3 regions of the Arthrobacter sp. FW306-07-I genome follow, and region 2 is predicted to be linked to each of the others. Evidence: predicted binding sites of a transcription regulator. Region 2 holds the regulator's gene; each other region holds the start of a gene.
What was found. Region 2 encodes Rex, which represses fermentation and respiration genes when NADH is low (regulators of the CRP and FNR family bind a similar motif). Its sites were predicted from a motif close to CTTGTGAANNNNTTCACAAG; they were not measured.

Region 1 (4,334 bases), 540 kb from region 2:
ACGTTGCCGGGATCTGGATGGCGAGGTCAGACTCCGGCACGGCCTGGCAGGTGAGCAGGTAGCCCTTTTCGAGTTCGTCCTCCGTCATGGCGTCGTCGATGAAGTCGCCCGGGTCGAAGGAACCGGAATCGCAGAAGGCCTTGCAGGTGCCGCAGGCGCCGTCCCGGCAGTCCGATGGAATGTTGATGCGTGCCTTGTAGGCGGCGTCCATGACGGTCTCATAGTCGCCGACCTTGATGACTTTGGTGACGCCGTCCTCGAAGCTGAGGGCTACTTTGTGGCCCATGGGGTCCTCCTGACTGTCCGGGCGCGCCATCGCGGTCCGGAAAAAGTTATGGCGTGCCCGGTGGGCACAGGGTGGAAAATGCCGTGCGGCGCCCGCAGGTCCCGGGCGCCGGCTGCTGGCAGGTCAGATCATGTAGACGTCCACCACGTGGTGGATGTAGTCGTTCTTCAGGACCACCTTCTTCTTCAGGATCACCGGCTGCGGACCTGAAAGGTCCAGGGTGTAGTAGCTGGTGCCGAAGTAGGTGTCCGTCGTGTTGTAGCGGAAGTAGAGGGTGAACCAGTTGAAGCGCACGTCCACTGTGGCGCCGTCGTTCGCCAGCACCTCGACGTCCGTGATGTTGTGGCCCGTGCGGGGCTCCGGGAGGGAGGTGGCCGAGGACCTGTCGGTCTTGATCCGGAACACCCGGTCCTCGATGCCGCCGCGGTTGTCGTAGTAGATCAGGGAGATCTCGTTCTGGGGGTCCTGCGTCAGCTGGTCGTCCACGTCCCAGGCCGGCATCCAGAATTCGGAGTCCGGGTGGTAGCACTCCAGCCATTCGTCGAACTGTCGGTCATCCAGCAGGCGGGCTTCCCGGTAGAGGAACGCGCGGACGGTTTCGAGGGTTGCGATCTCCTCCGTGGTCTTCAGGGCCGGGGCGGTGTGGGTCAGGTTGGTCATGGGTTGTGCGCTCTCTGTGGTTCGGGCGGGCTCTCAGGCGGAGACGGGAACGGATTCCGGGGCGGAACGCTCCTCTTCCTCCGCCAGGGCCCGGTCCATGACTTCCTTCCAGTACCCGTGCTGGATGGGGTAGAGCCCTTCGTCTTCGGTGCGCATGCCGGAGGCGATCACCCGGGTCATGCCCAGGGCCTGTGCCTGCTCATCCGGGCCGCTGATCTCGTGGGCGGAGCCGCGGGTCATGTCGTTCCACGGGGCGCTGGTGGCCCAGTAGGTCTTGTTGCAGGAGCGGAATTCCTCCAGGTCGTCCGGCGTGGCCATGCCCGTGGCGTTGAAGAAGTCCTCGTACTGGCGGATGCGCTTGGAACGGTTCTCCTGGGACTCGCCCTTGGGGGCGATGCAGTAGATGGTCACCTCGGTCTGGTCCGCGGAGATGGGCCGGAAGTGGCGGATCTGGGAGGAGAACTGGTCCATGATGTAGACGTTCGGGTACAGGCAGAGGTTGCGCGAGATGTTGATCATGAAGTTCGCCATCTCCTCGCCGTACTTGGCCACAAGCTCGTCGCGGCGGTCCCACAACGGGCGGTCCTGGGGGTTGGTCCATTCCTGCCACAGCAGCAGGTGCCCGTGGTCGTAGGAGTAGAACCCGCCCTTGACTTTGCCCCACTTGCCGGCGTCCATGGCCTTGGTCTTGTTGGCGGAGTCACCGGCGCTGCGGCGGGCCGTGGTGGCTGCGTAGTTCCAGTGCACTGCGGTGACGTGGTAGCCGTCCGCGCCGTTCTCGGCCTGGACCTTCCAGTTGCCGTCGTAGGTGTAGGTGGAGGAACCGCGCAGCACTTCCAGGCCTTCGGGCGACTGGTCAACGATCGAGTCGATGACCTTGGTGGCATCGCCCAGGTGCTCCTCGAGCGGGAGCACGTCGGCCTTCAGGGAGCCGAACAGGAAGCCGCGGTAGGACTCAAAGCGGGCCACCTTGGTGAGGTCGTGCGAGCCTTCCTTGTTGAAGGTCTCGGGGTAGCCGGCGTTCCGGGAGTCCTTGACCTTGAGCAGCTCGCCGGAGTTCTTGAAGGTCCAGCCGTGGAACGGGCAGGTGAAGGTGGTGCGGTTGTCCGTCTTGCGGCGGCACAGCATGGCGCCGCGGTGCGAACAGGCGTTGACCAGGCAGTTGAGCTTCCCGTCCTTGTCCCGGGTGATCATCACGGGGGTACGGCCGATGTAGGTGGTGAAGTAGTCGCCCACGTTGGGGATCTGCGACTCGTGGGCGAGGTACACCCAGTTGCCTTCGAATATGTGCTTCATCTCGAGTTCGAAGATCTCCTGGTCGGTGAAGATCTCGCGCTTGGCCCGGATGACGCCGTTCTCGCGGTCGTCGATCAAGGCGTCGGCAAGGACCTCGCGGGCATGGATCAGGTTCTCGGTCATGGCGTGCTCCTTCATTGGAGATTGCTGGACGGACGGGCGGAGGTCCACTCGGGAAGAGGCTTCGGCGGCGGACGTTATCCAGCAATTCTTACCGCTCGTGATTGGCCTCACATCAGGCAAATACCTAGGTTCCACCAAGGGTGTCTTTATGTACTGATAATGACTCAAAAGACGCCTAGTTGATATTTGTAGCGTCCTTATCTGCGGCCCTACGATTGAGACCGAGATCACGCGGTGCCGAGCAGGGCAGGTGGAACGTTCCGCCCAGCAGCCCGCGTGGGGAGCAGGAGCCCTTCCTGTCCCATTCAATGAAGAAGGTGGACATCGTCATGACCCAGACCCCAACGGACAGCCGCACGGAAAACGAAGGCACCGCCGTCGAAGCAGGCTCCAAGGCAACCGAACGCTTCGCCGCGTCAGGCAAGCTCTCCCGGGTGGATGTATCCAAGGAACGGGTGAGCCTGCTGGCCGGCGCACTGATCAAGGCCGCCAACGACATCGTCGTGGAGCACCAGGTCACCTATGAGGAATACAACGCCCTTAAAGCATGGCTGATCAAGGTGGGCACGGACGGTGAATGGCCGCTGTTCCTCGACGTCTGGCTTGAACACACCGTTGAGGACGTGAACTCCCAGGACCGACCCGGCACCGTGGGCACCATCGAGGGCCCCTACTACGTCCCCAACTCCCCGGAACTCCAGACGCCTGCCACCGTGGAAATGCGCGACGACGAAGAGGGCACCCCGCTGCGGTTCACCGGCCAGTTCACCGACACCGACGGCAACCCCATCCAGGGTGCCCAGGTGGAGATCTGGCACGCGGACGCCGCCGGTTTCTACTCCCAGTACGCCCCGGGCATGCCCGAGTGGCTCTTCCGGGCCACCGTCAAGGCCTCGGACGACGGCCGGTTCGAGATCAACACCATGCGTCCGGCGCCCTACCAGATCCCCACGGACGGCGCCTGCGGACAGCTGATCAACGCCGCGGGCTGGCACGCCTGGCGTCCGGCGCACATCCACATCAAGGTGTCCGCGCCGGGCTACGAGCCGGTCACGCAGCAGCTGTACTTCCCCGGCGACCCCCACAACGCGGACGACATCGCCTCGGCGGTGAAGCCTGAACTGATGCTGGACCCCCGCCCCCGTTCCGACGGAAAGGGCGAGGAAGTAGTTTATGACTACGTCCTGGCAAAGCAGGGCCAGAAGAAGTAGCACGCAAACTGGGAGATACCCCCGCACGGAGGCGCTCCGGAGCTGATGCTTCGGAGCGCCTCCGGTTTTTCCGCGCCAGCCAGGAGTTCCGATGAGCCATACCCGCCCCGACCCGGCCGCCACATCCGCCGGGTCAGCCCCGCCGGCGCCGGAACCCCTGTTGGAGCGCCCAGGGGTCAGGCCCGCAGGTCCGCGCCGGGTTCTTCGCGACCTGGGCCTGTCGTACGTCTCCAACGGGGCAATCGGGCTCATCTTCGCGGCGTCCGGACCCATCGCCGTCACCCTGGCCGTCGGGACGGCCGGCGGCCTGACCCAGGGCCAACTGTCGTCCTGGGTTTTTGGCATCCTTTTCTCGGGCGGCGCGGCGACCCTGCTGATGTCGCTCATTTACCGGCAGCCCCTGGGCTTCGCGTGGTCCATCCCTGGCACGGTGCTCCTGGGGCCGTCCCTTCAGCACCTGGCCTTCCCCGAAGTCGTCGGGGCCTTCTTCACCTCCGGCGTGCTGATCCTAGCCCTGGGCGCCACCGGGGTGGTGCGCAAAGCCATGGCGCTGGTGCCCATGCCGCTCGTAATGGCCATGGTGGCTGCGGTGTTCCTGAAGTTCGGCACAGACATCGTCGCCGCAACCCAGGACAACCCGGCCGTGGCTGCTCCGATGGTGGCCGCGTTCCTGGTCCTTACCGCAGTTCCCATGCTTGGCAGGTTCCTGCCGCCGGTCCTGGGCACACTGGTGGCGGGCTGCATCGCCGTAGCGGCCA
Region 2 (4,334 bases):
GTGGCCGGCGTCATGCTGGAAAGCTTCCTGGTGGGCGGGGCGCAGAACCTGGACGTCGCGGACCATGCAGCAGGGCGCGCTGAACTGGTCTACGGCCAAAGCGTCACGGATGCCTGTATGGACTGGGATGTCTCCGCGTCTGTCCTGGAGCAGCTGGCGGCATCGGCACGGAAGCGCCGGGGGTCGAATTAGGGGATGAAATAGGGGGCCCGCCACTTTCACATCTGCCACAGGAACATCTAGAGTATCTACTTAGGTGGTTGGTGGATGGCTCAGCATCGGAACACCGCATTGGCACGTACCTGGGGTCACTGTTGTCCATCCGTCAGCAAAGGAAAATAGGGAAATGTCGGCAGAACAGAACTTCTCCAACGCGAAGTTCCTGACCGTGGCTGAAGTGGCCGAGGTCATGCGCGTCTCCAAAATGACTGTCTACCGGCTGGTGCACTCGGGCGAAATGCCGGCAGTGCGCTTCGGCCGCTCCTACCGGGTCCCCGAAAACGCCGTTGAACAGTACCTTAAGGGTGCTGTCGTGGACGGTCACACCGAGACGGCCTGAGGCAGCCTGTCCTGAGCCGCTCCCAATAGGCGGTACCCTGTTAAGGAACGTTTTACGTCATTGTAAGAATCTGTCAGTTGTTCAGTTCGTAGCTATGTCCGCGGACCTTCTCCATCAGACAGGTACTGCATCTAGTTTGTAAGGAACTTTCGTGGGTTCAGTTATTAAGAAGCGTCGCAAGCGTATGGCCAAGAAGAAGCACCGCAAGTTGCTTCGCAAGACCCGTCACCAGCGCCGCAACAAGAAGTAGAAATACTTCCAACAGCGTGCAAATGCCCGTCGCCTTCCGAGGCGGCGGGCATTTTGTTTGTTACCGGGCTACGCCCGCGGGCCGCGCATCCGGGCGAAGCCCTTCCAAAGGCCGTAAATCGCACCGCCAAAAGTGGCTGCCTTGAGGCCGAACGTGGCAGCGCGGCGGCCGGCGCGGAAGTCGTAGACCGGCCAGTTCCGGTCCCGCGCGTGGCGGCGCAGCTTGGCGTCCGGGTTGATGGCCACGGGGTGCCCCACCAGCGACAGCAGCGGGACGTCGTTGTAGGAGTCGCTGTAGGCCCAGCAGCGCTTGAGCTCCAGGCCCTCCTCGTCGGCGATGGCCTGGACGGCTACGGCCTTCGCCGAGCCGTGCAGGATGTCTCCCACCAGGCGGCCGGTGTACATGCCGTCCGACACTTCGCCCACCGTCCCCAGGGCTCCGGTCAGTCCCAGGCGGGTGGAGATCACGGTGGCCACCTCAATGGGCGTGGCCGTTACCAGCCAGACGCGGCGGCCCACCCTGAGGTGCTGCTCCGCCAGTGCCTTGGCGCCCGGCCAGATCCGCGAGGCGATCATCTCGTCGTAGACTTCTTCACCCAGGGCCTTGATGTCGTCAACGGTGATCCCGGCGGCCAGCGTCAGGGCCGAATCCCGCACGGCATGGACGTCATCGATGTTCTCCCCGCGGGCCACGAACTTGAACTGCTTCCATGCGAAGCCGGCGGCCTGGGCCAGGGTAAAGGCTCCGCGCTGGTGCATCTTGCGTGCCACATGGAAGAGGCTGGCTCCGCGCATCAAGGTGTTGTCCACGTCGAAAAACGCCGCTTCGCCCGGCTGCGGCTCGGCAACCGGGCGCGTGACTACGGCGACGTATTTCTCCTCGGGCATGGTGTTGAGTCTAGTCAATCCGCTGGCCTGCCGCCGTCGGCGTCACCGGCAGCACGCGAACGGCGATACCGTTAAGCCATGGCTACACCCCGCGTCGTCCTGGTCACCAAAGCTGACTGCCACCTTTGCGAAGACGCGCGCGACGCCGTCAGCCGGGTCACTGCCTCATTGGGCCTTACCTGGAGCGAAGAGTTGGTGGACAACCAGCCCGAGCTGCGGGAGCGCTACGCCGAGGAAATCCCGGTGGTGCTGGTGGACGGCGTACAGCGCGACTTCTGGAAAATCGACGAAACCCGGCTGGAACGCGTGCTGCAGCGCGCCATGGCCCAGTAGGGGGAGTGCCGGTGACCTCCCTGGATTCCACGCCGCAGCCGCTTCCCGACCTTCCAGCTGCGACGGGCACGCCGCCCAAGCAGATACCGCCCGCAGCCGTAGCCCGGCTGACCCTCTACCTCCGCGCCCTGAACACCCTGCTGGCTGAGGGCGTGGAGCGCGTCTCCTCCGAATCGCTGGCTGAAGCCTCAGGGGTCAGTTCCTCAACCCTGCGCAAGGACCTGTCCTATGTGGGATCGTACGGAACCAGGGGTGTTGGCTACGAGGTGCAGTACCTCAGCCGTCATATCGCGGCAGCGCTTGGACTGACGCACGACTGGAAAGTGGCTATCGTCGGTGCCGGCAACCTCGGCAAGGCGCTGGCGCGGTACGGCGGCTTCGAGTCCCGCGGGTTCGACGTCGTGGCCATTTTCGACGCCGACCAGATGGTGGTGGGCAGCGAGGTGGGATGGCTGCGGGTCAGCGACGTCGCGGACCTCGAAACAGTCCTGCACCGCACCGGGGCCAACATGGTGGTGCTGGCGCTGCCGGCCGCCGTGGCCCAGGACGTCTGCGACCGGGTGGTGGCGGCGGGCGTCCACAGCGTCCTGAGCTTCGCCCCGGTGATGCTGCAGGTTCCCGACGGCGTCAACCTCCGCAAGGTGGACATGGCCACCGAACTCCAGATCCTGGCCTACCACGCGCAGCGGGCCCAGACACCCGGACAGACAGCCTAGCGCTGGCTTAACGCAGGCGGCCCGGGACGCATTGCTGCGTCCCGGGCCGCCTGTTTGCCAGCAGACGTGCTGGGTTACCGCCCGTAAGGGTTGCCGAACCCACCCGAGTATGGGTTGGCGAAGGGCTGCTGCTTCCGGAAGTACGGGGCAGCTGCAGGCAGGTAAAGCAGCACGATGGCTACGATGCCCAGGACGGTTCCAAGCGTTCCGAGGGAGGGGACCCCGAACAGGCCGAAAATGGACAGCGCTGCAAAGACTGTTCCCAGGATGCGGGCCCAGTTCTTGCCTTTGCGGATGAAGAAGGCCACCAGCAGGTAGAGCGCGGCGCCGATGATGGCAAAGACCACCAGCGTGCCGGCGATGACGCTCTTGATGCTGTCGTAGCTGATGTCTGTTCCGCTCGACTGCATCTGCTGTTCAAAGAGCTGCCGGAACTGGGGGTCGTCCAGCTGGGTGAGGCCCAGGAGCATGCCGATGACGAAAATGGCGGCCGACGCAATCAGCAGCCAGAAGGAGATGTTCACCAGCTGGGGGATGCCGTTGCTTCCGGCGGGCTGCGGCTGCTCCGAGGGGTACTGGCCGTAAGGGGACTGTCCATACGGCGACTGGCCGAACTGGGACTGGCCGTAGCCGGGAGCCTGCGACCCATACTGCGGTGCATTCTGGCCGTACTGGGGTGCATTTTGGCCGTACTGCGGTGCTGCCGGCGGCTGCGAGCCGTACTGCGGAGCGTTTTGGCCGTACTGCGGAGCGTTCTGGCCGTAGCGCGGCTGGGCTCCGGACTGGTCGTTGCCGGATTGTCCGGGGCTGGTTCGCGGGTCTTCGGACCCGGGAGGCGGGACGGGAGGAGTACTCATGGGCGTTCCTTCTGCAGGGTCGGGATCCAGTTAGGCTGCCGGGAATCGGTCCTCAGCCTTCCCCCCAGCATGGCTTAAGTCCACCGTACCCCCGGCGGGCGGCGTTGTGGATCATTCGGGAGGTGTTGATGCACCGCGTTTGCAGGTTAAACACGGCACCCCGGCCATGCCGTGCAGGCGGGCCGGGGTGCCGTGAAGGGGAATTAGGCTGCGGGAGCGATGAAGGCGAGTTCCAGGTTGATGGCAACCTTGTCGCTGACCAGCACGCCGCCGGTTTCCAGGACGGCGTTCCAGGTCAGGCCGAAGTCCTTGCGGCTGATGGTGGTCTCGGCGGAGACGCCGGCGCGGGTGTTGCCGAACGGGTCCACGGCCACGCCGTTGAACTCGGTTTCCAAGGTGACGGGACGGGTAACACCCTTGATGGTCAGGTCGCCGGTGAGTTCGTAGCTGTTGCCCTTGGCCACGAGGCCGTTGGAGACGAAGGAGATCTCGGGGAACTTCTCCACGTCGAAGAAATCCCCGCCCTTGACGTGGCCGTCGCGGTTGGCGTCGCCGGAGTCAAAGCTGGCGGTCTTGATGGTGGCGTTGATCTTGGAATCGACCACGTCCTCGGCCAGGTCCAGGGTGGCGGCGGCTTCGGTGAACTGGCCGCGGACCTTGCTGATGCCGGCGTGGCGGACGGTGAAGCCAATCTCGCTGTGGGAGTTGTCCAGGGTCCAGGTGCCGGTGGTG
Region 3 (4,334 bases), 1.5 Mb from region 2:
CCCCTCAAGCGAGCGGCTCGGTAAGGATGTCTGCGGCCATACCCGGCCCTGGACCGAGGCGGAGGTGGTGATTCGCGGCGGCCTCCGGGTGACCTCGCTTGAGCGGACGGCAGTGGATTGCGCCATGATGCTGACCTACCGCCAGGCGCTCGTGCTGATGGACCACGCCCTCCGGCTCGGTGCAGACAAAGCGCTGATGGAAAGCATGGCTGACGGCCTGCAGGGACGCCGCGGGATCCGTACCCTCCGGCTCGCACTCACCCAAGCAGAACCACGGTCGGAGTCAGCCGGTGAGACGCTCACCCGCGAACTCCTGACACGGCTGAAGCTTCCGCTGCCGGAGCCCCAAGTCCCCGTAGCCACGGGGGCAGGCCAGTACCGCCTGGATTTCGCCTGGAAGGAAAAGAAGGTGGCCCTCGAATTCGACGGGAAAACCAAGTACTTCGATTACAAGCCGACGCCCGAGGTGCTGTTCCAGGAACGGCAGCGGGAGAATGCACTCACCGAGAACGGCTGGACCTTCCTGCGCGTGAAATGGGCCGACCTCTTCCGCGAACAGGAGTTCAAAGCCCGTGTCCTAGCCGCACTCCAACGGTAGCCCGGCCGCCCCAGGGCCAAAATCGCCGGAACGGGACCAGGTCGCCGGTTCCTTCCGGCGATCCCGCACCGTTCCGGCGTCCCGGAACCAGACAGCCGGAACGCACGACGCCGGGCGGCAGCTACGCGGCGTTCGTCACCGCTGCCGCGGGCGGGGTTGCGAGGCCGTAACTGGGTTCGCGCCTCTTGACCCAGTTGATGGCCAGCGAGGTAACGGGGACGAAAAGGAACTCAACCAAAGTCTTGTACACGAACCCCACAAGCACGTAATTCACGAAGCTGCCGAAGTCAGTGATGCCGATGACGGACGCGGCGATGCTGCAGAAGATCAGCGTGTCCACGAATTCCCCAGCGCCGGAGGAGCCCATGAGCCTGGCCCACAGGGACTTCTCACCGGTGCTTGCCTTCATGCGCACCAGGATCCAGGAGTTAATGGTCTGCCCGGCCAGGAAGGCGAGCAGCGAGGCGAGGACGATCTGCGGCACAGGGCCCAGGGCGCCTTCCAAGGCGGACTGCTTCGCGGCTCCGTACTCGTCGTCGAAGCCGGGCAGCGCAATGACCACCCAGTAGCAGAGCGAGGCGAAGACGGACATCGCAAAGGTCGTGAGAATGGCCTTGCGGGCCACCTTGAAGCCGTAGACCTCACTGATGACGTCGCCCAGGATGTATGCGAGGGGGAAGAGGAAAAAGCCACCGTCGGTGACGATGGGGCCGAAGGCGACGCCCTTGGATGCTCCTATGTTGGAGAGGATCAACACCACGGCCATGGTCGCCAGCATGATCCCGAAGTAGGGCGAACCGATGGCGGCGAAGCTGGCACCTTGGTGGGCCGGCCGCGGGAGGGCGGCATCGGGCATGGCACTGTGGCCGGAAGAAGAAGACATGACGGTGTCCGTTCGGGAGTGGTTGGCCGGCGACCAGCTGTGGACCGCCGGTTGTATTAGCACTCGGGCAATTCTCGCATCGCCTTGAACGGGATCGCTCCTTGGCGCAGGCAGACCAATTCCCGTGGACGTTTGAACATGTTCAACTACTTGTGGCACACTGTTTTTGAACACGTTCAGGAATTTGGAGGCGCCGGTGGCAGCCAAGGGCGAACACACCAGGCAGCGGGTGGCGGACACCGCACTGCGCATGTTCCGCGAGATCGGCTTCGAGAAGACCACCATGCGGGCCATCGCTGCAGAGGCGGGCGTTTCCGTTGGCAATGCCTACTACTACTTCTCGTCCAAGGATGATCTGGTCCACGAGTTGTACCTCCAAGTGCAGGCCGAACACGCCGCGCGGGCAGCCGAATTGCTGGACGCCGCCGCCGGGTTCGCGGACCGCCTGAAAACCACTCTGCACGCGGGCCTGGACGTCATGGCGCCCTACCATGCTTTCGGCGCGGACTTCGTGGCCACCGCCATCCGGCCCACATCGCCGGTGAACCCCTTCTCGGCGGACTCAACGCCCGCGCGGGAGGCAGCGCTGGATATCTTCAGGCGCACGGTGGACGGGTCCAGCCCCGCCGTACCGAAGAAGCTGCGGGCCGAGCTGCCTGAACTGCTGTGGCTTTGCTACATGGGGATCACCCTCTTTTGGGTCTACGACTCCTCGGAAGGCCAGCGGCGGACCCGGAAGCTGGTGGACGGCGCAGCGCCGCTCATTGCCCGCGGCCTCTCACTGGCCCGCATTCCGGGTGTCAGCAAGGTGCTTGACGACGTCCTCGACTTGAGCGGCAGCATCCGCGACTAGGACAGAAGCGAACATTGGGGGAAGAGATGAACAGTGCAAAGACAGTCGTAGTGGCCGGCGCCTCCGGCTTCATTGGCACCTATCTTTGCAGGCGTTTCCGCGAGAACGGCTGGACGGTGCGGACCATAGGACGCAACGGAGCAGGTGGTTCCACAGCCGCATGGGATGACGACGCCGGCATGGCCCGGGTGCTCAACGGCGCCGACTTGGTGGTGAACCTCGCCGGACGCTCTGTCTCGTGCCGCTACAACCAGCGGAACAAGAAAATCATTCTGGACTCGCGGGTGGCCACCACCCGGGCACTGGGGCGGGCCATCGCGCAATGCCAGGTCCCGCCGCCCACCTGGCTGAATGCCAGCACCGGCACCATCTACCGGGATGCACGCGACCGTCCCCAGTCCGAGGCCGGCGGCGACCTTGGTTCCGGCTTCTCCGTGGACGTCGCAAGGGCCTGGGAAGCGGCCCTCACCGCAGCGGACACTCCGGGAACCCGGAAGATCCCGCTGAGGATCGCCATCGTGCTGGGCCGGGGCGGCGGTGCACTGAGGCCATTCGCCAACCTCGCGCGACTGGGCCTGGGCGGGCATATGGGCGACGGCCGGCAGAAGTTCAGCTGGGTCCACGTGGAGGACCTGTACCGCAGCATCCTCTTCCTGCACGCACGGACCGACATCACCGGGCCCGTCAATATAGCCTCACCGGACGTCGTCACTAACCAGGAAATGATGCGCCTGGTGCGCCGGGCCTATGGCGCGCGTTTCGGGCTGCCCACCCCTGCCTGGCTCCTCCGGGCGGGCGCCGTCCTGATTTACACGGAGACCGAACTGGTCCTGAAAAGCCGCTGGGTCCAGCCGCAGAAACTTCTTGACGCCGGATTTGCCTACAGCCAGCCGGAGCTGGGCAGGGCGCTCCTGCAGATCGCCAAGGGGACAGCCTGACGGTCAAATAATGAACCGCTTGGACCGCTGAACACTCGCTCATCACAGCCGCTCTACGCCCCTACATGGATAGCGTCCGACGCCGGGTGGCAGGATGGGGGCATGACTTCCGTATCCCCTGACGCAACGCTGTCCGCGGACGCCCCCGCCGTCGTCCTCACCATCGCAGGCTCCGAGGCCACCGGCGGCGCCGGCGCCCAGGCTGACCTGAAGACCTTCCAGGAGCTGGGTGTCTTCGGCATCGCCAACCTCACCTGCATCGTGTCCTTCGACCCGAAGGACAGCTGGAACCACCGCTTCGTGCCGGTGGACCAGCAGGTGATTGCCGACCAGCTGGAGGCGACGACGGCGGCCTACGGTCCGGCGTCGGGCGCCCCTTCGGCTTTGGACACGGTGAAGATCGGCATGCTGGGCAGCCCGGCCACCATCAGCACGGTGGCCAATGCGCTGCAGGAGAACAGCTTCGCCAATGTTGTCCTGGACCCGGTGCTGATCTGCAAGGGCCAGGAACCCGGCCACGCGCTGGACACGGACCAGGCCCTGAAAGCGCAGATCCTGCCGCTTGCCACCTTCGTCACGCCCAACCACTTCGAGGCGGAATCGCTCTCCGGCCTGGAGATCACCGACGTTGAATCCCTCAAGGCCGCTGCCGTCCGCATCCACGAGCTCAGCGGAGCGGCCGTGCTGGCCAAGGGCGGGGTGCGGCTGGAAGGCCCGGACGCCGTGGACGTGTTCTACGACGGCGAAACCCTCGAAGTCCTCAGCGCGCCGAAGGTGGGCGAGGTGGCCGTGTCCGGCGCCGGTTGCTCGCTGGCCGCCGCCGTCACGGCCGAGCTTGCCAAGGGCGCCAGCCCGCTGGAGGCAGCCCGGACCGCCAAGGACTTTGTGACCACCGGCATCCGCAACCGGGTTGCCTCCGGCGCCCCCTTCGATGCCCTGTGGCAGGGCGGCGCCCGCTAGCTCCACAAAACGCGCCATCAGCTTTCGCACGAACACCCGGAACGCCCCTGCAATCAGTGCAGGGGCGTTCCGGCTCTAAGGGCGCTGCGTGATGGCGTGTGG

Region 1: the regulator Rex is predicted to act here: its motif matches at 2,460-2,479, upstream of benA (benzoate 1,2-dioxygenase large subunit).
Region 3: the regulator Rex is predicted to act here: its motif matches at 1,645-1,664, upstream of LFT46_RS02815 (queuosine precursor transporter).

Annotation. Positions count from the first base shown of each region.
Region 1 covers NZ_CP084550.1:4,098,834-4,103,167, forward strand. The annotation lists gene benC (benzoate 1,2-dioxygenase electron transfer component BenC) at 1-286, opposite strand, end outside; gene benB (benzoate 1,2-dioxygenase small subunit) at 410-946, opposite strand; gene benA (benzoate 1,2-dioxygenase large subunit) at 980-2,365, opposite strand; gene catA (catechol 1,2-dioxygenase) at 2,695-3,576, shown strand; gene LFT46_RS19090 (benzoate/H(+) symporter BenE family transporter) at 3,668-4,334, shown strand, end outside.
Region 2 covers NZ_CP084550.1:3,554,555-3,558,888, reverse strand. The annotation lists gene LFT46_RS16580 (3-deoxy-7-phosphoheptulonate synthase) at 1-192, shown strand, start outside; gene LFT46_RS16575 (helix-turn-helix domain-containing protein) at 347-559, shown strand; gene LFT46_RS16570 (30S ribosomal protein bS22) at 711-809, shown strand; gene LFT46_RS16565 (HAD family hydrolase) at 878-1,696, opposite strand; gene LFT46_RS16560 (glutaredoxin family protein) at 1,775-2,029, shown strand; gene LFT46_RS16555 (redox-sensing transcriptional repressor Rex) at 2,041-2,745, shown strand; gene LFT46_RS16550 (Yip1 family protein) at 2,820-3,602, opposite strand; gene LFT46_RS16545 (YceI family protein) at 3,806-4,334, opposite strand, start outside.
Region 3 covers NZ_CP084550.1:572,506-576,839, reverse strand. The annotation lists gene LFT46_RS02820 (hypothetical protein) at 1-598, shown strand, start outside; gene LFT46_RS02815 (queuosine precursor transporter) at 720-1,481, opposite strand; gene LFT46_RS02810 (TetR/AcrR family transcriptional regulator) at 1,678-2,334, shown strand; gene LFT46_RS02805 (TIGR01777 family oxidoreductase) at 2,361-3,272, shown strand; gene LFT46_RS02800 (hydroxymethylpyrimidine/phosphomethylpyrimidine kinase) at 3,375-4,232, shown strand.